DNA from 3 places in the Pectobacterium aroidearum genome. Region 3 is predicted to be linked to each of the others. Evidence: riboswitches for the same ligand, from Rfam matches in the RefSeq annotation. Region 3 holds a riboswitch; each other region holds the start of a gene.

Region 1 (7,563 bases), 1.1 Mb from region 3:
CCGGCGGCACGTCCTGATGAATGCCGTGACCCAGATTGAAAACATGTCCGTTACCTTGCCCAAATCCAGCAAGGATCGATGCCACTTCCTGTTCGATCCGTGCAGGATCGGCATACAACATCGACGGATCCATATTACCCTGTAGCGCCACTCTATCGCCGACCCGACGGCGTGCGTCGGCAATATCGCTCGTCCAGTCCAGCCCCAGCGCGTCACAGCCCGTTTCTGCCATCGCCTCCAGCCACTGGCCTCCGCCTTTGGTAAAGAGCGTCACAGGCACTCGGCGACCTTCGTTCTCACGTTGTAAACCATCAACAATCTTATGCATGTACCGCAGGGAGAATTCTTTGTAGTCACGTCCGCTCAACGCGCCGCCCCAGGTATCGAATACCATGACCGCCTGCGCGCCAGCGCGAATTTGCGCGTTGAGATAAAGAATGACGCTATCAGCCAGCTTATCCAGCAACAGGTGTAACGTTTTAGGCTCAGCGAACATCATTTTCTTGATGACGGTAAATGCTTTGCTGCTACCGCCTTCAACCATATAGGTCGCCAGCGTCCACGGGCTGCCCGAGAAACCGATCAACGGTACTTCACCGGCGAGGTTTTTACGGATCGTCCGCACTGCGTTCATCACATAACCGAGTTCCTGCTCAGGATCGGGAATCGGCAGGTTAACTACATCGGCATGAGACGTGATGGGAGAGTGAAAGCGTGGGCCTTCCCCTGCTTCAAAATAGAGCCCTAAGCCCATGGCGTCAGGAATAGTCAGGATATCGGAGAACAGGATCGCCGCATCCAGCGCATAGCGTCGTAAAGGTTGTAACGTGACTTCGCAAGCCAGTTCTGCGTTTTTACACAGCGACATAAAATCACCCGCCTGCGCGCGCGTTGCCTTATATTCAGGCAAATAACGCCCCGCCTGACGCATCATCCATACCGGGGTGACATCAACGGGTTGGCGCAATAACGCCCGCAAGTAGCGATCGTTTTTCAGATCAGTCATGTTCTTTTCCTTTCAACCTCACGGCGGTTCGACACCGGATAGATGTGATGAAACGGATGCGTTATAAAACGAACGCTTTATAAAACGAATACGTTATGACGCCAGTACGTTATGTACGCGTGCCATTCATGGCGCAAATAGTATCACGTCAGCCTTCGTTCTCGTGATAAGCGCGGCACAACACCACCGTATCTTCGATAAGTCGACGCGCCACGGTGCCCGGCGGCGGAAGCTGCGGGAGTTGGTCATAGCGGAACCAGCCCGCATCACGCAGCTCTTTCGGGTCGTGCTTGATTTCACCACCCGCATACTCAGCCATAAACGCCATCATCAACGAATGAGGGAAGGGCCAGGGCTGCGAACTCACGTAGCGCAGGTTTTTTATCTGAACCTGGCTCTCTTCCATCACCTCACGTACAACCGTTTGTTCCAGCGTTTCGCCCACTTCCACAAACCCGGCCAGCACGGTGTACATGTTTCCGCGATGTCGGTTGTGCTGCGCCAGCAAGATTTCCTCGCCACGACGAATCGCGACGATGATGCAGGGCGCGATCTGCGGATAATAACGCTCTTTGCAGTGGTGGCATAAGCACGCCAGTTCCGTTTTACTCCGCACCATTTCATGACCGCAGTAACCGCAAAAACGATGAGAGCGATAGAACTCAGCCAGCTGTACACCGCGTCCCGCCAGTTGGAATAGCCCCACGTCCTGATCGAGCAGTTGGCGAACCGATGCCATATCGGTATCACGCCCCTGACACACCAGCCAGACAGGCTGTTCTTGCCATTCGCCAATTTGGCGAGCCGTTTTCCCCTGTAGCGACCATTTCGTCGCGGTTCCGCACGGTAATTCTCCCTGGGGCAGCCAGATTTGTACCGCATCGCTAACCACCCACCAGCCGGTTTCATCACCTTTTAGCGTCTGTTCCATATCTTTTTATTGCTCCACTGCCACTTCACTGGCATTTTACATTCAGAGTGATTACATAAGTTTTATAACTGGGATTTCAGTTATTTCTTACCGTTCACGGAGTCAACAATGCTAAACCAGCTACAAAGTCTGACTGAATACGTTGGTGGCAATAATGCGTTAATCGACCAATGGCTACAAGCGCGTAAGCAGCTTCTGGTGGCTTACTATCATTTAGTTGGCATCAAGCCGAACAAGGAAGCGCTTTCTCTTCTGGATGAAGAAGCATTGGATAATTTTTGCCAGAATCTGGTGGATTACCTTTCTACTGGCCACTTTCATTTATACGAAAAGATGCTGCATGAAGCAGCGACACACAGCGAACAGCTCTTAGCGCTTTCCACCCAGCTCGATTTCGCCCTGCAAAGCAACACGCAGCAAATCATGACGTTTTACGATAACCATCTGGCGACGGCCATCGACCATGATAACTGCCTCGAATTTCAGCAGGCGCTTTCCAGCGTCGGTGAAGCTCTGGAAGAGCGTTTTACGTTAGAAGACAACATGATCCGTCTGGTTTACGACAACTAGCGGTCATTTAGCGTTATTTAAGAACATCGCTATACGCTGTACAGGCAAAACCAGCATGCTTTGACATCCGTGTTTTGTCGTCATACAGTGTAGGGGTTTTATTCGCCCGTTTAAGAAACGGGCAAATCTTGTCGGAGTGCCTAGCGTGCTCGTGTTTTGTTTGACGAAATCAATCGTTTTACGAAACCTATGAGCGCACAGGCTGAGACCGTTAATTCGGGATCCGCGGAACCTGATCGGGTTAATACCTGCGAAGGGAACAAGAGTAATGCACCTCATTGAGATTGAGCCCAAGGCTGCGTATTTGCACATATCTTCTGCGCTGAGACTCGATATCATTATTACTCCCTCCGGCTCCAGACAAGCAATCTTCCCTTTACGTCTTACAGGAACTTGCTATGTCTACAGAACCCTTGTCTATAAACACAGTGTCGTCAAAATCGGGTCGCCGCGAGCAGCGTGCCGCCGCCCAGCAGTTTATTGAAACCTTACAGGGAACGGCCTTTCCCAATTCCAAACGCATTTATCTTACGGGCTCGCGCGACGATATCGCCGTACCGATGCGGGAAATTCAGCTCAGCCCGACGCTACTCGGCGGCAGCAAAGACAACCCCCAGTACGAGCCCAATGAACCAATCCCGGTTTACGATACGTCAGGGCCTTATGGCGACCCCGCAGCCCAACCCGATGTCCGCATTGGCTTAGCGAAGCTGCGCGCCAGTTGGATTGCAGAACGCAGCGACACCGAGGCGCTCTCTGGCGTCAGCTCCGATTTCACCCAGCAACGTCTGGCAGATGCGGGGCTTGATCATCTGCGCTTTGAACACTTGCCACGGCCTCTGCGTGCCAAAGCAGGCAAACGTGTCACCCAGCTCCACTATGCGCGACAGGGAATCATTACCCCCGAAATGGAATTTATCGCCATTCGCGAAAATATGGGACGCGAGCGTATTCGCACCGACGTGCTGCGTCAGCAGCATCCAGGGCAAAGTTTTGGCGCCCTCCTGCCAGAGAACATCACACCGGAATTTGTCCGTCAGGAAGTGGCCGCCGGGCGCGCCATCATCCCTTCCAACATCAACCACCCAGAATCAGAGCCGATGATTATCGGACGCAATTTTCTGGTGAAGGTTAATGCCAACATCGGTAACTCCGCCGTGACATCCTCCATCGAAGAAGAGGTGGAAAAGCTGGTCTGGTCTACCCGTTGGGGCGCGGATACGGTGATGGATCTCTCAACCGGCCGCTATATTCATGAAACCCGCGAGTGGATTCTGCGTAACAGTCCCGTGCCAATCGGAACCGTACCGATATATCAGGCGCTGGAAAAAGTTAACGGCGTGGCGGAAAACCTGAACTGGGAAATGTTCCGCGACACGCTGCTGGAGCAAGCGGAACAGGGCGTGGACTATTTCACTATCCACGCCGGCGTGCTGCTGCGCTACGTGCCGATGACGGCCAAACGCCTGACCGGCATCGTTTCGCGCGGTGGCTCAATTATGGCGAAGTGGTGCCTGTCGCATCACAAAGAGAGCTTCCTGTACGAACACTTCCGTGAAATCTGTGAAATCTGCGCCGCTTATGACGTCGCGCTGTCACTGGGTGATGGTTTACGCCCCGGTTCTATTCAGGATGCTAACGACGAAGCCCAGTTTGCCGAGCTGCATACGCTGGGCGAGCTGACCAAAATCGCCTGGGAATACGACGTACAGGTGATGATCGAAGGCCCCGGCCACGTTCCAATGCAAATGATCCGCCGCAACATGACCGAAGAACTGGAGCACTGCCATGAAGCCCCGTTCTATACGCTCGGCCCGTTAACCACCGATATCGCACCGGGTTACGATCACTTCACCTCCGGTATTGGCGCCGCCATGATCGGCTGGTTCGGCTGCGCGATGCTCTGTTACGTCACGCCGAAGGAGCATCTTGGCTTACCCAATAAAGAAGACGTTAAGCAGGGGCTAATTACCTACAAGATCGCCGCCCACGCCGCAGATTTGGCAAAAGGTCATCCTGGGGCGCAGATCCGTGATAACGCTATGTCGAAAGCACGTTTCGAATTCCGCTGGGAAGACCAGTTCAATCTGGCGCTCGATCCCCAAACGGCCCGCGCCTACCACGATGAAACGCTGCCGCAGGAATCCGGTAAAGTCGCCCACTTCTGCTCTATGTGCGGCCCTAAATTCTGCTCGATGAAGATCTCACAGGAAGTGCGCGACTACGCCGCAAAACAGGAAGCGGAAGCCAAACCGATTGAAGTAGGCATGGCACAGATGTCGCAGGAATTCCGCTCTCGCGGCAGCGAGCTGTATCACAGCGCCACCAGCCTGCAAGCCGAGGAAAACCAATGACGGACTCGACGCCTTTTGCCCCAACGGCACAGCGGCTGGGGCTCTATCCCGTTGTCGATAGCGTGGAGTGGATCGAACGCCTGCTCGGCGTCGGGGTGAAAACAATCCAGCTAAGAATCAAAGATCGGTCAGATGAACAAGCCGAAGCCGATGTGATCCAGGCGATCGCCTTGGGTCGTCGCTATCAGGCGCAGCTTTTCATCAACGACTATTGGAAATTAGCCGTAAAACATCAGGCGTACGGCGTACATTTGGGTCAGGAAGATTTGGACACCGCCGATCTGGACGCGATTAAACAAGCGGGTCTGCGCTTAGGCATCTCCACGCACGACGATCGTGAACTGGCGCGCGCGGTGGCGATAAACCCGTCCTACATCGCACTGGGCCATATTTTCCCCACGCAAACCAAAGACATGCCATCAGCGCCGCAGGGGCTCGCTGAACTGACGCGCCACATCACCGATCTGCAAGACCGTTTTCCCACCGTGGCTATTGGCGGTATCAGCATCGATAGAGTCCCTGCGGTGCTGAAAACGGGCGTCGGCAGCATTGCTGTCGTCAGTGCCATTACGCAGGCACCGGACTGGCGTCAGGCGACGGCAACGTTGCTCAGGATGATTGAAGGACGGGAGGCATAACATGGTAACGCATCACCACTCTACGCCAGCCGGACTGAGCGATAGCGAGTTCATGCGCTACAGCCGTCAACTCATGCTGGAAGATATTGGCCCGGAAGGTCAGGATAAGCTCAAAGCCGCCTGCGTTCTGCTAGTCGGACTGGGTGGGCTGGGCGCGCCCGCTTCGCTCTATCTGGCTGCCGCAGGGATCGGCACGCTGCTGCTTGCCGACGATGACGCACTGCATATCAGCAACCTGCAACGCCAGATTCTGTATCGCACCAGCGACACCGACAAACCCAAAGCCGTGCTGGCACAGCGTCAGCTACAGGCGTTAAATCCGCACTCGGAAGCCATCGCACTCACTGAAAGGCTTAGCGGTGAAACATTAGATAACGCTGTCAGCCGCGTCGATCTGGTGTTGGATTGCAGCGACAACATGGTCACTCGCCACGCGGTTAACGCCGCCTGCTTTCGCGCAGGCAAGCCACTCATCAGCGGAAGCGCCGTCGGTTTCAGCGGTCAGCTCGCGGTCTTCACGCCGCCTTATCACTCTGGCTGCTACGCCTGCCTCTATCCCGATACGACCGAACCACAACGCAACTGCCGTACCGCAGGCGTGCTGGGTCCGGTGGTCGGCGTAATTGGCACACTTCAGGCACTGGAAGCGATCAAGCTGCTGGCAGGTATGCCGTCTGCGCTGGATGGCAAGCTGAGAATGTTCAATGGCAAACAGCAGAGCTGGAACACGCTCCAGCTCACGCGTGCCCCCCATTGCTCAGTCTGTGGGGGAGCAGCATGAGAATCACGCTGAATGATGAGCCCTTTGAATTCCCAGAGGCCATCACGGTTGAAGCGCTGCTAAGCCAGATAAACCGGCTCCAGCCCGGCACGGCGCTGGCTATCAATCAGACCATTATCCCGCACGCCACCTGGTCACAGCATCAGGTCCAGGACGGTGATGATATTTTGCTTTTTCAGGCAATCGCGGGAGGATGACATGCTGCACATTGCCGATACGACATTAACTTCACGGCTGCTGACTGGCACCGGAAAATTCGCCACGCCAGAACTGATGCTGGCGGCACTCGAGGCTTCCGGTTCGCAGTTGGTTACCATGGCGATGAAACGCGTTGACCTGAACGGCGGCAATGACGCCATTCTCGCCCCGCTACGCCAGCTCGGCATTAAGCTGCTGCCGAATACGTCAGGAGCCAAAACCGCTGACGAAGCCATTTTTGCAGCGCGTCTGGCACGTGAGGCGTTGGGGACTCACTGGCTGAAGCTGGAAATTCATCCCGATGTAAAATACCTGCTGCCCGACCCCATCGAAACGCTGAAGGCCGCTGAACAGCTGGTAAAAGAAGGATTCACGGTACTGCCTTACTGCGGAGCCGACCCGGTACTGTGCAAACGGCTGGAAGAAGTCGGCTGCGCGGCGGTGATGCCTCTCGGTGCACCGATTGGCTCCAACCAGGGGCTACAAACGCGTGATTTTCTCCGCATCATCATCGAACAGGCACGCGTTCCGGTGATTGTCGATGCAGGCATTGGCGCCCCCAGCCAGGCGGCCGATGCGCTGGAAATGGGAGCAGATGCCGTGCTGGTCAACACGGCCATCGCTGTTGCTCACGATCCCGTCGCGATGGCGCGCGCCTTCCGGCTGGCAGTCGAGGCTGGTGGCCTTGCTCGTCAGGCCGGTCTGGGAAGTAAGCAGTTTGTCGCCAGCGCCACCAGCCCGCTCACCGGTTTTCTGCATCAGCAAACGGAAGGGGCGGTGAGATGAGCGTCGATTTTCAAACCGTCTGGGAACAGCTCGACTGGGATGACCTGACGCTACGCATCAACGGCAAAACCGCACAGGATGTTGAACGGGCGCTCACTGCACCACACCTGACGCGTGACGATTTTATGGCGCTCATTTCACCTGCCGCCAGCGCCTATCTGGAACCGCTTGCCCAGCGGGCGCAGCAGCTCACCCGCCAGCGTTTCGGCAATACGGTGAGTTTCTATGTCCCGCTGTATTTGTCCAATCTGTGCTCTAACGACTGTACCTACTGCGGCTTTTCGATGAGCAACCACATC
Region 2 (7,563 bases), 700 kb from region 3:
CGCGCCGCCCACGTTTTCCTGAATGATCTTGGCGGCATCGTCTTTGGCTGGGTTGATGACCAGATCCGCGCCCATCTCTTTAGCAAAGGCCAGTTGTGCATCGTTAACATCAATCGCAATCACCTTCGCATTAAAGACGTTCTTGGCGTATTGCAGCGCCAGATTGCCCAATCCGCCCAGACCATAAATGGCGATCCACTGTCCCGGCTTGATTTGTGAGACTTTCACCGCTTTATAGGTGGTCACGCCCGCGCAGGTAATGCTGCTGGCCGCGGCAGAATCCAGACCATCCGGCACTTTTACCGCGTAATCGGCAACGACGATGCACTCTTCCGCCATTCCGCCATCGACGGAGTAGCCCGCGTTTTTCACCGAGCGGCACAGGGTTTCGTTACCGCTATTACAATATTCACAGTGACCACAGCCCTGATAGAACCAGGCTACGCTGGCACGATCGCCGGGTTTCAGTGATGTCACACCTGGACCCACCTCTTTGACGATACCGATGCCCTCATGGCCGAGTGTGATGCCGGTAACATCACCAAAATCCCCGTCTTTGACGTGCAGGTCGGTGTGGCATACGCCACAGCATTCCATTTTTAGCAGGGCTTCCCCGTGTTGGAGAGGGCGCAGTGTTTTGTCCTGAATCTCAACGGAATGATCCTTCGTTACAATGGCTGCTTTCATTCGTCTTCCTTTTACTGAATGTGTTGTGGGGGTAATGTGTTGTAGAGGTAATGTATTAGGTTCTACCTATGAAAGAGTACACGGTGGCTGGCGAGTGGGGTAAGCGGGAATGATTTAATTTTGTTACAAAATGATAGATGAGTGAGCGAGTCGTTAGCAGAGAAGAAAATGTGATTTTCAGTAATATTTCTGATGATTCAGGGAGCGCGGCGCGTCCGTGCAGCCGTGTTATTGAGAGCGGTTATGCGGGGTCCTGAGGTTTCTCTTTCGGCTCCAAAGCCCATTCCACTTTGCCTTTACCGGTGTTTTTGGCTTGGTAAAGTGCGATATCCACGCGTTTCATAAAGTGTTCGGTAGGTTCCTGCGGCTGTTTTTTACCGGCTCCAATGCTGACTGAAAGATGGTGCATATTCTTGATAATGATTTTGTTCGCATTTTTGAGTACTTCTCTTGCCAGTTTCTCTGCCCGATCCTGCGTTCCGGCATACAGAATAATCGCGAACTCTTCGCCACCGATTCGGGTTGCGACCACCTCACTGTTATCGAAACGGGAAAGTATGTGACCAAATTTGCTTAATACTTCGTCGCCTTTCGTATGTCCATATTTATCATTAATGACTTTGAAATTGTCGATGTCGATAATAAATAAATAGGGTGTTTTCGCTTCGAGTTTTTTTAATTCGTTAATAAAAAACCGACGATTAGGAAGCTGTGTGAGTTCATCGCTGAATGACTGTATTCTGGCTTCGACATACTTATTATTGATTTGCTGTATCAGGGTATAGACACCAAACCCGACGCCAAACATACCAATAATTCTCAGCATATCCTCAACATAATACCCAACCAGCTTGGGCTGATAGATAAACTCATCCATCAAGTCAAATGTGGCTGAGCATATCCAGACGTGTAGCCCGAGGCGAATGGATAAGGCTGAGGTATGGTTAAGTGAGATTTTACTGGTGCAGGACAAGATAAAAAAAAGAAAAACCAGTGCAATCGAGTCAGTATAAGAACCCGGATTATTATGCAGTTGCTCCTGAAAGTCGCGGTGTTTGAAGAATACGAGGTTGAATATAATGACCAACGCAGACAACAACAGGGCGAGCCTTACAGACGAGGAGGCTTTCTTATTTCTATCAATAAAGTCGTGGTCATACTCTTTAAAAGGCATTGCTGATCTCCTCTTGCATCACCTTTCAATCCTATCATGAAACCCATTGAATACATTGAGTCGCGTGGTGCCGGGCGGCATATCCCAGAGAATGACGTTGGCTGCGTTGATAGGCAAAAAGCAGACGCCCGATTGCTCAGGCGTCTTTACCGATTAAAAATCCGCTTTCAGTACAACGCGGTAGCGGGCTTTGCCGTCGCGTACGTGCTGGATAGCATCGTTGATTTTTGACATCGGGAACAGCTCCGTCTGTGGCTTCACGTTGGCGCGCGCGGCGAGTTTCATCAGAGAACGCAGCTCATGCGGTGAACCGGTAGACGAACCGGAAACGCTGCGGTCGCCCGCGATAAGCGTGAAGGCCGGGACGCTAAAGGGCTTCATTACTGCGCCGACGGTATGGAATTTCCCGTTATAGGCGAGCGCGTTGAAGTAAGGCTGCCATTCCAGATCGACACTCACGGTGTTGATGATGAGATCGAACTGGCCTGCCAGTGCGGTCAATGCCTGCGGATCGCGGCTGTTGACGACCTTATCGGCACCCATCGCCCGCACTTCCTGCTCTTTAGCCGGATTTGAGCTGAACGCCGTGACTTCACAGCCCATCGCGTGCAGAAGTTTAATCGCGATGTGTCCCAGGCCGCCGATACCGATCACGCCGACGCGGCTGGTTGCGGTGATATGGTGCATTAGCAGCGGTTTGAAAACGGTGATGCCGCCGCACAGCAACGGACCCGCAGATTCGATATCAATGGAATCAGGAAGCGGGATCGCCCACTGCCAGTTCGCACGGATCTTATTGGCAAAACCGCCTTTATTCAGAATCGTCGGCACGCTGCCTTGCTGACAGTTGGTTTGGCTACCGCTGATACAGGCATCGCAGTGCCCACAGCTGCGTGCCGTCCAGCCAATACCGACGCGCTGACCGACCTTCAATCCCTTGTTCTTCGCCGCATCACCCAGCGCGTGCACGCGACCAATCACTTCATGCCCGGCAACCAGCGGATAGCTCGACATGCCCCATTCGTTATCGATCATCGAAAGGTCTGAATGGCATACGCCGCAGTAATCAACCACGACTTCGACATCTTCCGCCTGCAGTTCACCTGCATCAAACTCATACAACTCCAGCTCAGCGCCTGCTTCCGGTGCGGCATAACTTTTTATCATCGTCATCACAATCTCCTCAGTATGGGTTTGATTAACCAGTCTAAAGGGTTATAGCGTTTTTCTCTATGTCACAACGTGCCTGTGGTTTTTCATTTTGTGTCAGGTGGGGAAGGGCGGGCAGCGCTTGATTTACGCTAGGCACTTACTTATGCTGCAAAGCGTAGTACATGACTCGGGGTGCCCTTCTTTGTGAAGGCTGAGAAATACCCGTACCACCTGATCTGGATAATGCCAGCGTAGGGAAGTCACGGTATGCCCACCGGTTGCCGCCTTCTTCCACGCCGGTTGGGAGACTTATGAACACGCGACCCGCCGACTTTTCTGCCGCTCAGGCAGCAACCTCACTCACTCAATTCCGTTCTGCTTCGCCGCTGGTGCACTGTTTGACCAACGATGTGGTGCAATCTTTTACTGCTAATGTGCTGCTGGCGCTGAATGCGTCGCCTGCGATGGTGGTCGATCCCGAAGAAGCTGCACAGTTCAGCGCGGTAGCGGATGCGCTGCTGATTAACGTCGGAACGCTGGAGCGCTCGCGTGCCGAGGCGATGCGGGCGGCAGTCAACAGCGCGCATCAAGCGGGGACGCCGTGGGTGCTCGATCCGGTTGCGGTCGGTGGTTTAACTTTTCGGAGTGAGTTTTGTCGAGAACTGCTGGCGTGGAAACCCGCGGCGATTCGCGGCAATGCCTCTGAAATCATGGCGTTGGCTGGTCTAGCCGCACAGGGGCGGGGCGTGGATAGCGCCGATGATTCGCTGGCGGCGCTCCCTGCTGCACGCGAGCTGGCGCGACAAGTGGGGACGATTGTTGCGGTGACCGGTGCGGTGGATTATGTCACGGACGGCGAGCGAGATATCGCGATAGCCGGTGGCGATAGCATGATGACACGCGTGGTTGGTACGGGTTGCGCGCTGTCGGCGGTCGTTGCGGGATTCTGTTCTCTGGAGGGGGACCGCATATCCCACGTGGCGGCAGCGTGCTATGTCATGGCGCTAGCTGGGCAGCAGGCCGCTTCGGTGTCGCAAGGTACGGGTAGCTTTATCCCCAACTTTCTCGATCGGCTTTATACCCTGCGCGCGGAGGATCTGGCATGAAACGTATCAATGCGTTGACGATTGCGGGCACCGATCCGAGCGGTGGCGCGGGGATTCAGGCGGATTTAAAAGCCTTTTCTGCACTGGGCGCTTACGGCACGTCGGTTATTACCGCGCTGGTGGCGCAAAATACGCGCGGCGTGCAGTCTGTCTACCGAATTGAGCCGGATTTTGTCGCAGCGCAGCTGGATTCCGTGTTGAGCGATGTCCGTATCGACAGCGCCAAGATTGGGATGCTGGCACAGACCGATATTGTCGAAACCGTTGCCGAACGCCTGCGTCACTACGCGGTGCCTTTCATTGTGCTGGACACCGTAATGCTGGCGAAAAGCGGCGATCCGCTACTCGCACCCGAGGCGGTGGAGTCAATCCGCCGTGAGCTGCTGCCGCTGGTTTCCCTGATTACACCCAACTTGCCCGAGGCCGCGGCGCTGTTGAAGACATCACCTGCCGCCAACGAGCGGGAAATGCGCGAGCAAGGGGAAGCGCTGCTGGCGATGGGCTGTCAGGCCGTGCTGATGAAAGGCGGCCATCTGAGTGAAGCGGAAAGCCCGGACTGGCTGTTCAGTCGACAGGCTGAACCGCAGCGCTTTAGTTCCCCGCGTGTGAATACCCGTCATACGCACGGCACCGGCTGCACGTTATCTGCCGCACTGGCGGCGCTGCGACCGCGCCACGATAGTTGGGGAGAGACGGTCAAGGCCGCGAAGGATTATTTACAGCAGGCGTTACAGCAGGCCGACACGCTGGAGGTCGGACATGGCATCGGCCCCGTTCATCACTTCCACCGCTGGTGGTAAAACCATAAGTAAATTGACTTGTACTTTGCGTGACATATTTGCCAGTAATTTCAAACTAAATTAAGCGCATTTCGGCGTGACAGGGCGGGGGCATCCGGTTACTTTGCTGTGAAATCTTGGCGTTAATATGAAATAGGGTGTGGGGATAACATATGGCAGGTTCTGCTCGCAGTGCGATGGCTGCCAAAGCACTTCAGACGATACTCAATATCGGCCTGCTGGTGCTGGCGACTATTCTGGTGATTTTTTTAGTCAAGGAAACGTTCCATCTGGCGAAGGTGCTGTTGATCTCCAACGAGAAAGATTCCTCCTATCAGCTGATAGAAGGGATTGTGATCTATTTCCTGTATTTTGAGTTTATTGCGCTGATCGTGAAGTATTTCCAGTCCGGCTATCACTTCCCGCTGCGCTATTTTATCTACATCGGCATTACGGCCATCATTCGCCTGATTATTGTCGATCACAAAAGCCCGTCGGATACGCTGATGTATTCCGCGGCGATCCTGCTGCTGGTCGTCACGCTGTATCTGGCAAACAGTAATCGCCTGAAACGGGAATAGCCGAAATATGCCGCTATTCCAGTAGCGGGCACTGGGGCGGCAGCCGGCAACGAATCGCCGCAGGAAGCACTTCGATACGGAAGCGTTTGGCGGTGAGCGGCTCGCCGTCCAGATTAAATGTCATATCGTCCGGTGCGGTAATCTCCAGCCAGGGCAAGGTAGCGGAAATCATGTTCTGGTTTTCGCTGCCGGTAAACCAGGCCTGAAGCATATTGGGCAGCAGCTCTTTTGCCGACAGTACGCTCAGTTCCAGCAGCCCATCGTTAATCAGCGCTTCTGGGCAAAGTTCCTGCCCGCCGCCAGCCTGACGACCGTTCCCCACCGCGATGACCAGCGTATCACCCGCCCAGTGAAAATCTGGCCCGTGAATCTCACAGCGCTCGGCTTGCAGCATGTCCATGCGAAAGAGCGCGTGCAGCACGTAAGAAGCACTCCCCAACGCCGCCTTCATTTTGGCTGGTGTCTCGGTGGTAATACGCGTGGCGAAGCCACCCGTCGCCATGTTGATGAAATAGTGCTCGTCGTTCACTTTGGCGATATCAATGTCAGTGGCACGGCCTTTGATCGCCAACGTTAAGGCGTTGTGCATCTCCATCGGTATCTGACAGCTGGTGGCGAAATCGTTGGCCGTCCCCAGCGGTATAATTCCCAGACACGGGCGCACCGCTTCCGGTTGCACCGCTAAGGCTGCGGCGACTTCATTAACGGTGCCGTCGCCGCCAGCGGCGATCACGTTATCCGCGCTGAGCTGGATTGCTTCTTCTACATAGCGCTTCGCATCGCCATATTCCCACGTCACGCGGACATGCAGGGTATAGCCGTCCTTGCGTAACTCACCAATGGCTTCACGGAGTTCTTCATTGCCCGCGCTCTTCCCATTCAGAATCAGCAGTGTGATTGGATTTTTTTCCATGTCTTATTTCTCAGGCTGCGATGTTGTCGTTCATTCAGAGGCCGTTAATTCAGAAATAGCACAGTGAATACAAACGTGTTGCAGTTAATCATAGTCATTAAATCGGTAGGGAGACATCAGAAGAATCGGTGAATGTGTACGGTGGGAAAATACGTGTGCGGGAGAAAAAGAAAAGCCAGCTCAAGGGAGATTGAGCTGGCCAAGGAGGTGGTTCCTAGTAGTATCACTACGCTTATTTTTCGTTCTATGTTTTCTCAGCGACGCAATACTAACCACAAGAACGGCGAATTGATGTGATCTGTTTCTAATATTCGTTAAAAAACCCTGAGCTTTGTAACGATACCTTCAGGCTGTGAGTGCACTTATTTGTGACGGAGAAAGGACGGCGGTGGGGGGGCATACCGTAAGAAAGCGTCGCCCTGTGAAGGGCAACGCTGGATGGGAAAGCTTACTGGCTTATTCGGCGTTAGGATTTCGCGTGGTGGTGCCCGGCAAATTGCGCAGCAGTAGCGCATAATCCAGCGACACATCGTCCGGCACGGGCAGATAGACAATATGGCCGTTACCCGGTGCTACATCGGCTGGCTGACCTTTGGCATTCTGCATCGATTCGATGGTGAATTGAATATTGCCGTTTGGCGTCATCATCTCCACGCTGTCGCCGCAGGAAAATTTGTTCTTCACCTCGACTTCTGCCAGCCCATCGCGGCGTACGCCGGTGAATTCACCGACAAACTGCTGACGATCGGAAACGGAATAGCCGTAGTCGTAGTTCTGGTAATCCTCATGCACGTGGCGACGCAGGAAGCCTTCGGTGTAGCCACGGTGCGCTAAGCCTTCCAGCGTTTCCAGCAGCGTCGGGTCGAACGGTTTACCCGCGACAGCATCGTCGATGGCGCGGCGATAAACCTGTGCGGTACGGGCACAGTAATAGAATGACTTGGTGCGGCCTTCGATTTTCAGCGAATGCACCTGCATTTGCGTCAGGCGTTCAACGTGCTGGATCGCACGCAGATCGCGGGAGTTCATGATGTAGGTGCCATGCTCGTCTTCAAAGGCGCTCATGTACTCGCCGGGACGCATGTTTTCTTCCAGCATAAAGACTTTGTCGGTCGGCTCGCCGATGCCCAGCGCGGGCTCAACGTTTTTCACCGCGATAGGCTCGTGCTGA
Region 3 (7,563 bases):
CGGCGCGCTGCCGACGACGACCACGACTGCCACGCGCACGACGACGACCGCGTCAACATGCGCGGTGCTTAGTAGTGCTGAAGTGGAAGAAGAGTAGTGCGTCACGGGAATCCTATTTATTTATGTTGAGTTACTTATGTTGAGTTTATTTGCGTTAGTGATGGTTGGGCGTTGTATTCGAATGTGTCATCAGCCCATCACCAATTCATATAAGCACAGCAGTATAAAAAGACACAATACCTACAAGGTATAAAAACTGAATATGTCGAATTGGTCACAGTATATTGAAAATTTTACGCCGTGATTACCGCTTGATTTTTCGCCGCAGAACCAGAGAAGCGTGACTGTTTTCACAATTGGAACAGGGTTTCAATGTTATAAATTATAAAATAATCATTGGGATAGTGGGTGGTGATAAATGGGTGTGTCCCGGCTGGTAGGGAAGGGTGTATTGAGCGGTATCTTACTGATGGCAATGGGTATCGGTCAGGCAATGGCCTGTCAGGCTGGCCCTGCTAACGAATGGAAACGGGGGATTGAACAGCAGCGTCAGGCGGATTTGGGCAATGGCTGTTATCTCAATCCGATTATTGCGGGCGATCATCCCGACCCTACGATTATCAAGGATGGGGATGACTACTACATGACGTTCTCGTCATTTGACGATATCCCCGGACTGCTGATTTGGCACTCGCGCGATTTAGTGAACTGGCAGCCGCTTGGCCCGGCGATCGCGACGCCCGTTGACGCGATCTGGGCACCGGATTTGGTGAAACACGACGGCAAATATTATATCTACTTCACCACCAACCGGATTATCGACGCCAAAGGAACGAAAAAGAAAACGCTGTATGTGATTACCGCCGATGATATTCGCGGCCCGTGGACGCCGCCGAAGGATACGGGCTTGAAAAATCCGGCCAGCGATCCCGGTCATGTGGTGGGAGAGGACGGTAAACGTTACATCTTTATGTCTGGCGGCAATCGCGTGCAGTTAACCGATGACGGGCTGTCGACGGTCGGCGACATGGAGGTGGTCTATCAGGGGTGGCAATACCCGGAAGAGTGGGATGTGGAAAGCTTCTCGCAGGAAGGGCCGAAGATGCTGCGCCACGGCGACTATTTCTACATGGTGCTAGCGGAAGGTGGAACGGCGGGGCCGCCGACCGGACACATGGTGATTGCTGCGCGTTCCAAATCGATCAACGGGCCCTGGGAAAATTCCCCGCATAACCCGATTATTCGCACGCAGGATCGTTCAGAAAAGTGGTGGTCACGCGGCCATGCGACGCTGATCGAAGGGCCGGATAAAAACTGGTACATGGTGTATCACGGTTATGAAAACGGCTTTATGACGCTGGGGCGGCAGGCGATGTTGGAGCCGATCGTCTGGGGCAATGATGGCTGGTTTACGTCTGCCGGGTTTGATACCGGTAAACCGATTCGCAAACCGGCAGGGGGCGAAGCGGTGCCGCACGGTATTGGCTGGTCTGATAGCTTTACCGACGAGAAATTTCCGGCTCGCTGGCATTTTTACCGCGCCAATGCGGAAGAACTGAAACGGGTTACGCTCAGCGACGGCAAACTGCATCTTAAGGCAAAAGGCACATCGCCAAAAGACAGTGCGCCGTTGACGATGATCCCCGGCGATCAGGCTTACCAAATTGAGGTTACGGCGAATTTCGCCCCTGGCGCGCAGGCTGGCCTACTGCTGTTCTACAACGCGAAGCTGTATGTCGGGCTGTCGTTTAATCAGGATGGTACTGTCATGCACCGCTATGGGCTGGAAAGGGCGGAGAAGAAACTGCCGCACATTACAGGCAATGAGGTGCAGATTCTGATGAGAAACGATCGCCATATCGTGACGTTTTACACCCGAACGTCGGATCAGGAACCGTGGAAGAAATACCCGGTGCAGATGGAAGTATCCGGCTACCATCACAATGTCGCGTATGACTTCCTCAGCTTACGGCCCGCCTTGTATGCGTCGGGTGAGGGAGACGTGACGTTCAGCAACCTGCGTTATCAGGCGTTGCCTTAACGCTTCAATCCAAAGACGGGCGTGAAATTCCCAGGATGGCAGCCGCATCGGCGCTGCCATCCTGTAGCGCCTGGGTCGGCCCATCATAATAAATCTGTCCGTCCACGATCAGCACCGTACGCTTTGCGATCCGCATGGCATCATCCAGATTGTGAGACACCATCAACAGCGTGAACTCACGCTCCTGACACTCGCTCTCAACCAGATCGAGCATCTCCTGACGCAGCGCCGGATCGAGCGCTGAGAACGGCTCATCCAGCAGCAGAATAGGCTGGTGGCGCACCAAGCAGCGTGCCAGTGCCGCGCGCTGGCGCTGCCCGCCGGAAACCTGCGACGGTAGACGATCCAGAAGATCCGCCAGACCGACCCGATCGGCGATCTGTCGTAGCGTTTCACGCTGTGCGGCACTGAGCCGCAGGCCGGGGTGCAATCCCAGCGCGATGTTTTGCCCAATCGTTAGGTGTGGAAACAGGTTATTTTCCTGAAACAGAATCGAAACTGGCCGTTTAGCGGGAGGCGTCTCGCGGTGAGGTTCACCGTTAAGCCGTAATTCGCCGCTGTCAGCCATCAGGAAACCGGCAATCAGATTCAGCAGCGTACTTTTCCCTGCGCCGCTGGGGCCAAGGATGGCGATGCGTTCGCCCGGTTTGACGTGAAAATCAAAACGCATGGGCAAGTGCTGATAGAAGTAGGTTAATTTCTCAAGCGCGATCATGACGGCCCGCCAGTTTCTCAATCAGGGTAAATAACATGAAGCACAGCAGCATCAACAGCAGTGCTGTGACTGCACCGTCGGCGCTGCGATAGGAACCAATTTGCTGGTACAGATAGAACGGCAGCGTGCGGAACTGCTCATTGCCAAACAGCGCGATGACGCCGAAATCACCGAGCGACAGCACGCAGGCAAAGGCTAATGCTTGTGCTAACGGCTGCTTCAGTGCAGCCAGCTCGATCAGCTTCAGCCGCTGCCAGCCGCGAATATCCAGTGATGCGCAGAGTCGGTTGTAGCGCTCTGCAACGTCCAGCATCGGGTTTTCCAGCACTTTGATCGCATACGGAATTGCCATCAGTGCGTTGGTGAACACCACCAGCGCGTAGGGGGATTGCGGCAAGCCAATGCTGTTATTCAGCAGCAGGAAAAAGCCGGTTGCCAGCACAATACCGGGCATGGCGAGGATGAGCATCCCGCTCAGATTCATCAACTGCCCGTAGAGTGGCTTCTGGCGTAACTTGAGTTCGCGGCTGCTCCAAAGCAGCATCATGGTCAGCACCAGACACAGGAGCCCTGCGCCCAGAGCGATACGCAGCGAGGTAAACAGCGTTTGCCAGAGCACGGGCTGTTGCAGCACGGTAACCAGCGAGCGGTTCACGCCATCAACCACCACGGCCAGCAAGGGAGGAACGACCAGCAGCAACAGCGCGCCAATCAGCAGGCCATCGGTGAGACGGCTTAAAGCGCTATCCTGCGGGTTGCGCCAAGTGAGCTGCTGTGTGCTGCCGACGGGCAGAATACGCCCCAGCCGCTGACTTAGCAGCACCAAACCGAGACAGCAAACCATCTGAATTAACGCCAGCAGCGCCGCGCGACCCGGATCGTAATCAAAGCTTAGTGCCTGATAGATAGCCAGTTCAATCGTGGTCGCCTGCGGGCCGCCGCCCAGTGACAGAACCGTCGCAAAGCTGGCAAAGCAGAGCATAAAAATCAGTGCGCCGGTCGGTAAAATTTGTCGGCGCAGGGCAGGCCATTCCAGCAGGCGGAAATGTTGCCAGCTGTTCATGCCCAGATTTGCAGCCAGTTGGCGTTGCTCGGTAGCAATACCCTCCAGCGACTGCAACAGCAATCGGGTTGCCAGCGGCAGATTGAAGAACACATGCGCCAGCAGGATGCCCTGCAACCCATAGGGTGAAAACGTGTATTTCAGGCCAAACCCGCTCAGTACAGAGGCTAGCCAGCCCTGACGTCCATATACGCTGAGCAGGCCAAAAACGGCAACCAGCACGGGCAGCACCAGCGTCATCGCGCACAGGCGCAGTAGCCAACGGTGGCCGGGAAAACGCCGTCGATACAGCGCTCTGGCGAGAAAAATGGCCGGAACGGTAGAAAACAGCGCAGAGAGAAAGGCTTGCCAGAAGGTGAACCGAATAACATGCCAGAGATAGCTGTCATGCCATAGCGTGCGCCACTGGCTGTCGGGTGCCTGTAACCAGAGTGCACCGAAAGCCAGTGCGGCAACGGAAATTAACAGCGTTGTGGCCAGTAGCCCCGGCCACAGACGTCCGCCGATTAGTGGCTGACGGCGCGTTGCCATGCCTGAATCCACTGCGTCCTTTGGTCAGCGACTTCTTGTGCGCTGAACTGCATGGCTTTTTCCGGCACCGTGAGCGTGGCGAAGCCCGCAGGCAGGTCAGTTTTAACGGCTGGGTACATCCAGTTCGTAGTGGGGATTGCCTGCTGGAAGGTTGGGCTCAGGATGAACTGCATAAAACGTTTTGCCAGTTCGGGATTTTTGCTGGAAGCCAGCTGCCCGGCGATTTCAATTTGCAGATAGTGCCCTTCGCTGAAAGTCGCGGCTGCGTAGTTGTCTTTCTTCTCTTCAATGATGTGGTAGGCCGGTGACGTGGTATAGCTCAGCACCAGATCGGCTTCCCCTTTCAGGAACAGGCCATAGGCTTCGCTCCAGCCTTTGGTGACGGTAACGGTTTTCTTCGCCAGTTTCTGCCAGGCTTGCGGCGCCTCATCGCCGTACACTTTCTGCATCCACAGCAGCAGACCCAGACCCGGTGTGCTGGTACGTGGATCCTGATAGATCACTTTCCACGGCGCGTTGCTATCCACCAATTCATGCAGGCTTTTCGGCGGATTCTTCAGCGTGTCTTTGTTATACACAAAGGCGAAATAGCCATAATCGTAAGGGACGAAAGTCTTATTGCTCCAGCCGCCCGGCACCGTAACGGCGCTGGTGTCCAGATTGTGCGGAGCAAACAGGCCGGTTTGCTCCGCTGCCTGCAACAGGTTGTTGTCCAGCCCCAGAATGATGTCCGCTTTGCTGTTTTTACCTTCCATACGCAGCCGGTTCAGCAGTGAGGCACCATCTTCCAGCGCGACGAAATTCAGTTCGCACTCGCACTCTTTCTCAAAGGCGGTTTTGATGACAGGCCCTGGACCCCATTCGGAAGCGAATGAGTCATAGGTATAAACGGTTAGCGCAGGCTTGGCGAATGCCGAAGCAGAGAGCAGTAACAGGTAAGGCAGGCTGATTTTCAGCACGGTGGCTGAACGCTGTAGTAATTGATTTAACACTTTGCACTCCTGAGAATCATAGGGTGGCAAAGGACTTTGAGGCAGCAATGAGCAGCACTCTCAAATCCCTTCGCCGGTATTAACCGGATCAGGTTCGACGGGTATCTTCTCAGCGAAAAAATCTTCCGCACCCCGTTGAGAACGGCACATTGTAAAGGGTTAAGCCGAGCAGCGAAAGGCTCTCGGCGTTCCGGTGGCGCGAATCAGGCGGATTTAAAATCAAACGCTCCCCCAGAGACCGTTGTGTAGCCTCTGTTGTCCTGATCGTGGATATTCACCATTGCGCCGACTCTTGCTCGATTCGCGCAGTACACCAGTCGATAAAGGCGCGAATAGCTGGCGAGAGGTGGCGGCTTTGCGGGTAGAGGATGAAAATAGGTTCGAGCGGTGCCCCGATATCAGGAAACAGTCTGACAAGATGCCCATCAGCAAGCGGTTGGCGCACCATATAGCTGGCAATCCGTATTAGCCCCAAACCCGCTACGCCAGCGGCGACGTAGGCATCCGTGTCATTTACGCTGATCTGTCCTGCGAGCGGCATCGCTACGGTGTGCGCTTCATCATGAAACCCCCAGCGAGTTGAGCGGCCTGTTCGGCTGTGGATATACCCCACGGCGGTGTGCGCTTTGAGCGAATCCAATGTTGCGGGATGTCCATGCTGTTCAAGATAGCGTGGGGAGGCGCAGATATACCAATGGAACGCGCCGAGGCGTCGTGCGACCAGTCGAGATAGCGGCGGTTCTCCGGTTCTGATGACACAATCGATACCATGCTGGACAATATCCACAGTGGCATCACCCAGATGGAAGTCCAGCGTTATCCCAGGATAACGTTCACAAAAGTCGGGCAGTGCCGGAATGAGGAAGTTTTTGACCAGAGAGGGCGGCGCCCCGATTCTGATGGTTCCATTCAGCTCCCCTTTTTGCTGTGCCGTTACGCTTTCAGCCGCGTGCACATCATGCAATATCGCTTTGCAACTGTCGTAATAGCGCAGTCCAACATCCGTAATGCTGAGTGCTCGCGTCGTTCGGTTGAGTAACCGGGCACCCAGATGTGATTCGAGTTCCTTAATGCTACGGGTGACGGTGGATGGCAGAACATGCAGGGTTTCCGCCGCTTTTTTGAAACTACCCGCATCGACCACACGAATGAATATTTCCATGGCCTGAAACCGATCCATACGATGATGTCTCCATTTTGCGATGAAACGTTGCTGACCGTGTATACGGCGTATCTTCTGTGTCAGCGACCAAAACGCTTTATAGTTTGATTTTTTCAAATTATGAAGTGGTGTGGCCGAATCTTATCATATCCGCATTCTTGTATAACATAACCCCCGAACTCTGGATTTCCTTACAGTGACAAGCGTAGGCAGTCCAGAGGCATGTTAGCGCGCTGAATGTATAGGGGAATGCATACGACTCCCTATGATAGTGATAATTTGAAATTATGAAGGAGTTAAGTAATGAATGATAGCGGATCCGCGTTGAAAGATATTCTTGTGCTTGGTGCAGGGCAGCTCGGTATGGCGGTATTGCGTGCTCTCGCGCCGCGTGCACGTGCCCTGCCATTGTCGGTCACGGCACTGGTTTCACCGGGCACCATTAACGATCCGTCGGAGCAGAATAGGGCAACACTGGCCGAACTCCGTGCTCTGGGGGTTGACGTGATGGGGTTCGATCTGGCCTCGGATGAACATACCCTGACGGGGCTTTTCGGGAATTATAAGACGATAGTGAACTGCTCGGGATTCGTTGCGGGGCCTGGCACTCAGATGAAAATAACCAGAGCGGTGTTGGCTGCCAACGTAGCGCGCTATTTCCCCTGGCAGTTTGGCGTTGACTATGACGTCGTTGGTCGAAACAGCGGGCATCCGGTTTTTGATGAGCAGTACGACGTGAGGCAGTTGCTGCGTGGCCAGCAACGTACCGAATGGGTGATTGTCTCGACGGGCATGTTCACGAGTTTCCTGTTTGAACCCGCCTTTGATGTGGTGGATCTGGAACGCGGAACCCTTCACGGTCTGGGAAGTTGGGATACCAAAGTGACCGTGACAATCCCCGAAGACATTGGCTGGCTCACGACGGAAATCTTGCTGGCTGAACCACGCCTGGTTAATGAGGTGGTTTATGTGGCTGGCGACACGATTTCATACGGGCAGCTTGCTGATGTTGTTGAACATGTCACGGGAAGGGTGTTTGAGAAGACCGTATGGACGCTG

The links. Region 3 has a riboswitch for thiamine pyrophosphate ahead of thiB (thiamine ABC transporter substrate binding subunit). Riboswitches for the same ligand answer to the same signal wherever they lie in the genome.
Region 1: it holds a riboswitch for thiamine pyrophosphate, as region 3 does, so the genes downstream of both, thiC (phosphomethylpyrimidine synthase ThiC) here and thiB (thiamine ABC transporter substrate binding subunit) in region 3, are expected to answer to the same signal.
Region 2: it holds a riboswitch for thiamine pyrophosphate, as region 3 does, so the genes downstream of both, thiM (hydroxyethylthiazole kinase) here and thiB (thiamine ABC transporter substrate binding subunit) in region 3, are expected to answer to the same signal.

The regions. Positions count from the first base shown of each region.
Region 1 covers NZ_CP166097.1:4,923,797-4,931,359, forward strand. Annotated here, with positions in the region: gene hemE (uroporphyrinogen decarboxylase) at 1-1,006, opposite strand, end outside; gene nudC (NAD(+) diphosphatase) at 1,155-1,937, opposite strand; gene rsd (sigma D regulator) at 2,046-2,507, shown strand; TPP riboswitch at 2,630-2,783, shown strand; gene thiC (phosphomethylpyrimidine synthase ThiC) at 2,906-4,861, shown strand; gene thiE (thiamine phosphate synthase) at 4,858-5,499, shown strand; gene AB8809_RS22255 (HesA/MoeB/ThiF family protein) at 5,501-6,280, shown strand; gene thiS (sulfur carrier protein ThiS) at 6,277-6,477, shown strand; gene AB8809_RS22265 (thiazole synthase) at 6,479-7,264, shown strand; gene thiH (2-iminoacetate synthase ThiH) at 7,261-7,563, shown strand, end outside.
Region 2 covers NZ_CP166097.1:1,431,816-1,439,378, forward strand. Annotated here, with positions in the region: gene adhP (alcohol dehydrogenase AdhP) at 1-687, opposite strand, end outside; gene AB8809_RS06455 (GGDEF domain-containing protein) at 929-1,861, opposite strand; gene AB8809_RS06460 (NAD(P)-dependent alcohol dehydrogenase) at 2,015-3,034, opposite strand; TPP riboswitch at 3,192-3,288, shown strand; gene thiM (hydroxyethylthiazole kinase) at 3,325-4,119, shown strand; gene thiD (bifunctional hydroxymethylpyrimidine kinase/phosphomethylpyrimidine kinase) at 4,116-4,919, shown strand; gene psiE (phosphate-starvation-inducible protein PsiE) at 5,072-5,479, shown strand; gene yegS (lipid kinase YegS) at 5,493-6,392, opposite strand; gene yegQ (tRNA 5-hydroxyuridine modification protein YegQ) at 6,849-7,563, opposite strand, start outside.
Region 3 covers NZ_CP166097.1:736,683-744,245, forward strand. Annotated here, with positions in the region: gene AB8809_RS03340 (family 43 glycosylhydrolase) at 419-2,041, shown strand; gene thiQ (thiamine ABC transporter ATP-binding protein ThiQ) at 2,046-2,756, opposite strand; gene thiP (thiamine/thiamine pyrophosphate ABC transporter permease ThiP) at 2,743-4,350, opposite strand; gene thiB (thiamine ABC transporter substrate binding subunit) at 4,326-5,309, opposite strand; TPP riboswitch at 5,390-5,487, opposite strand; gene AB8809_RS03360 (LysR family transcriptional regulator) at 5,617-6,522, opposite strand; gene AB8809_RS03365 (aromatic alcohol reductase) at 6,808-7,563, shown strand, end outside.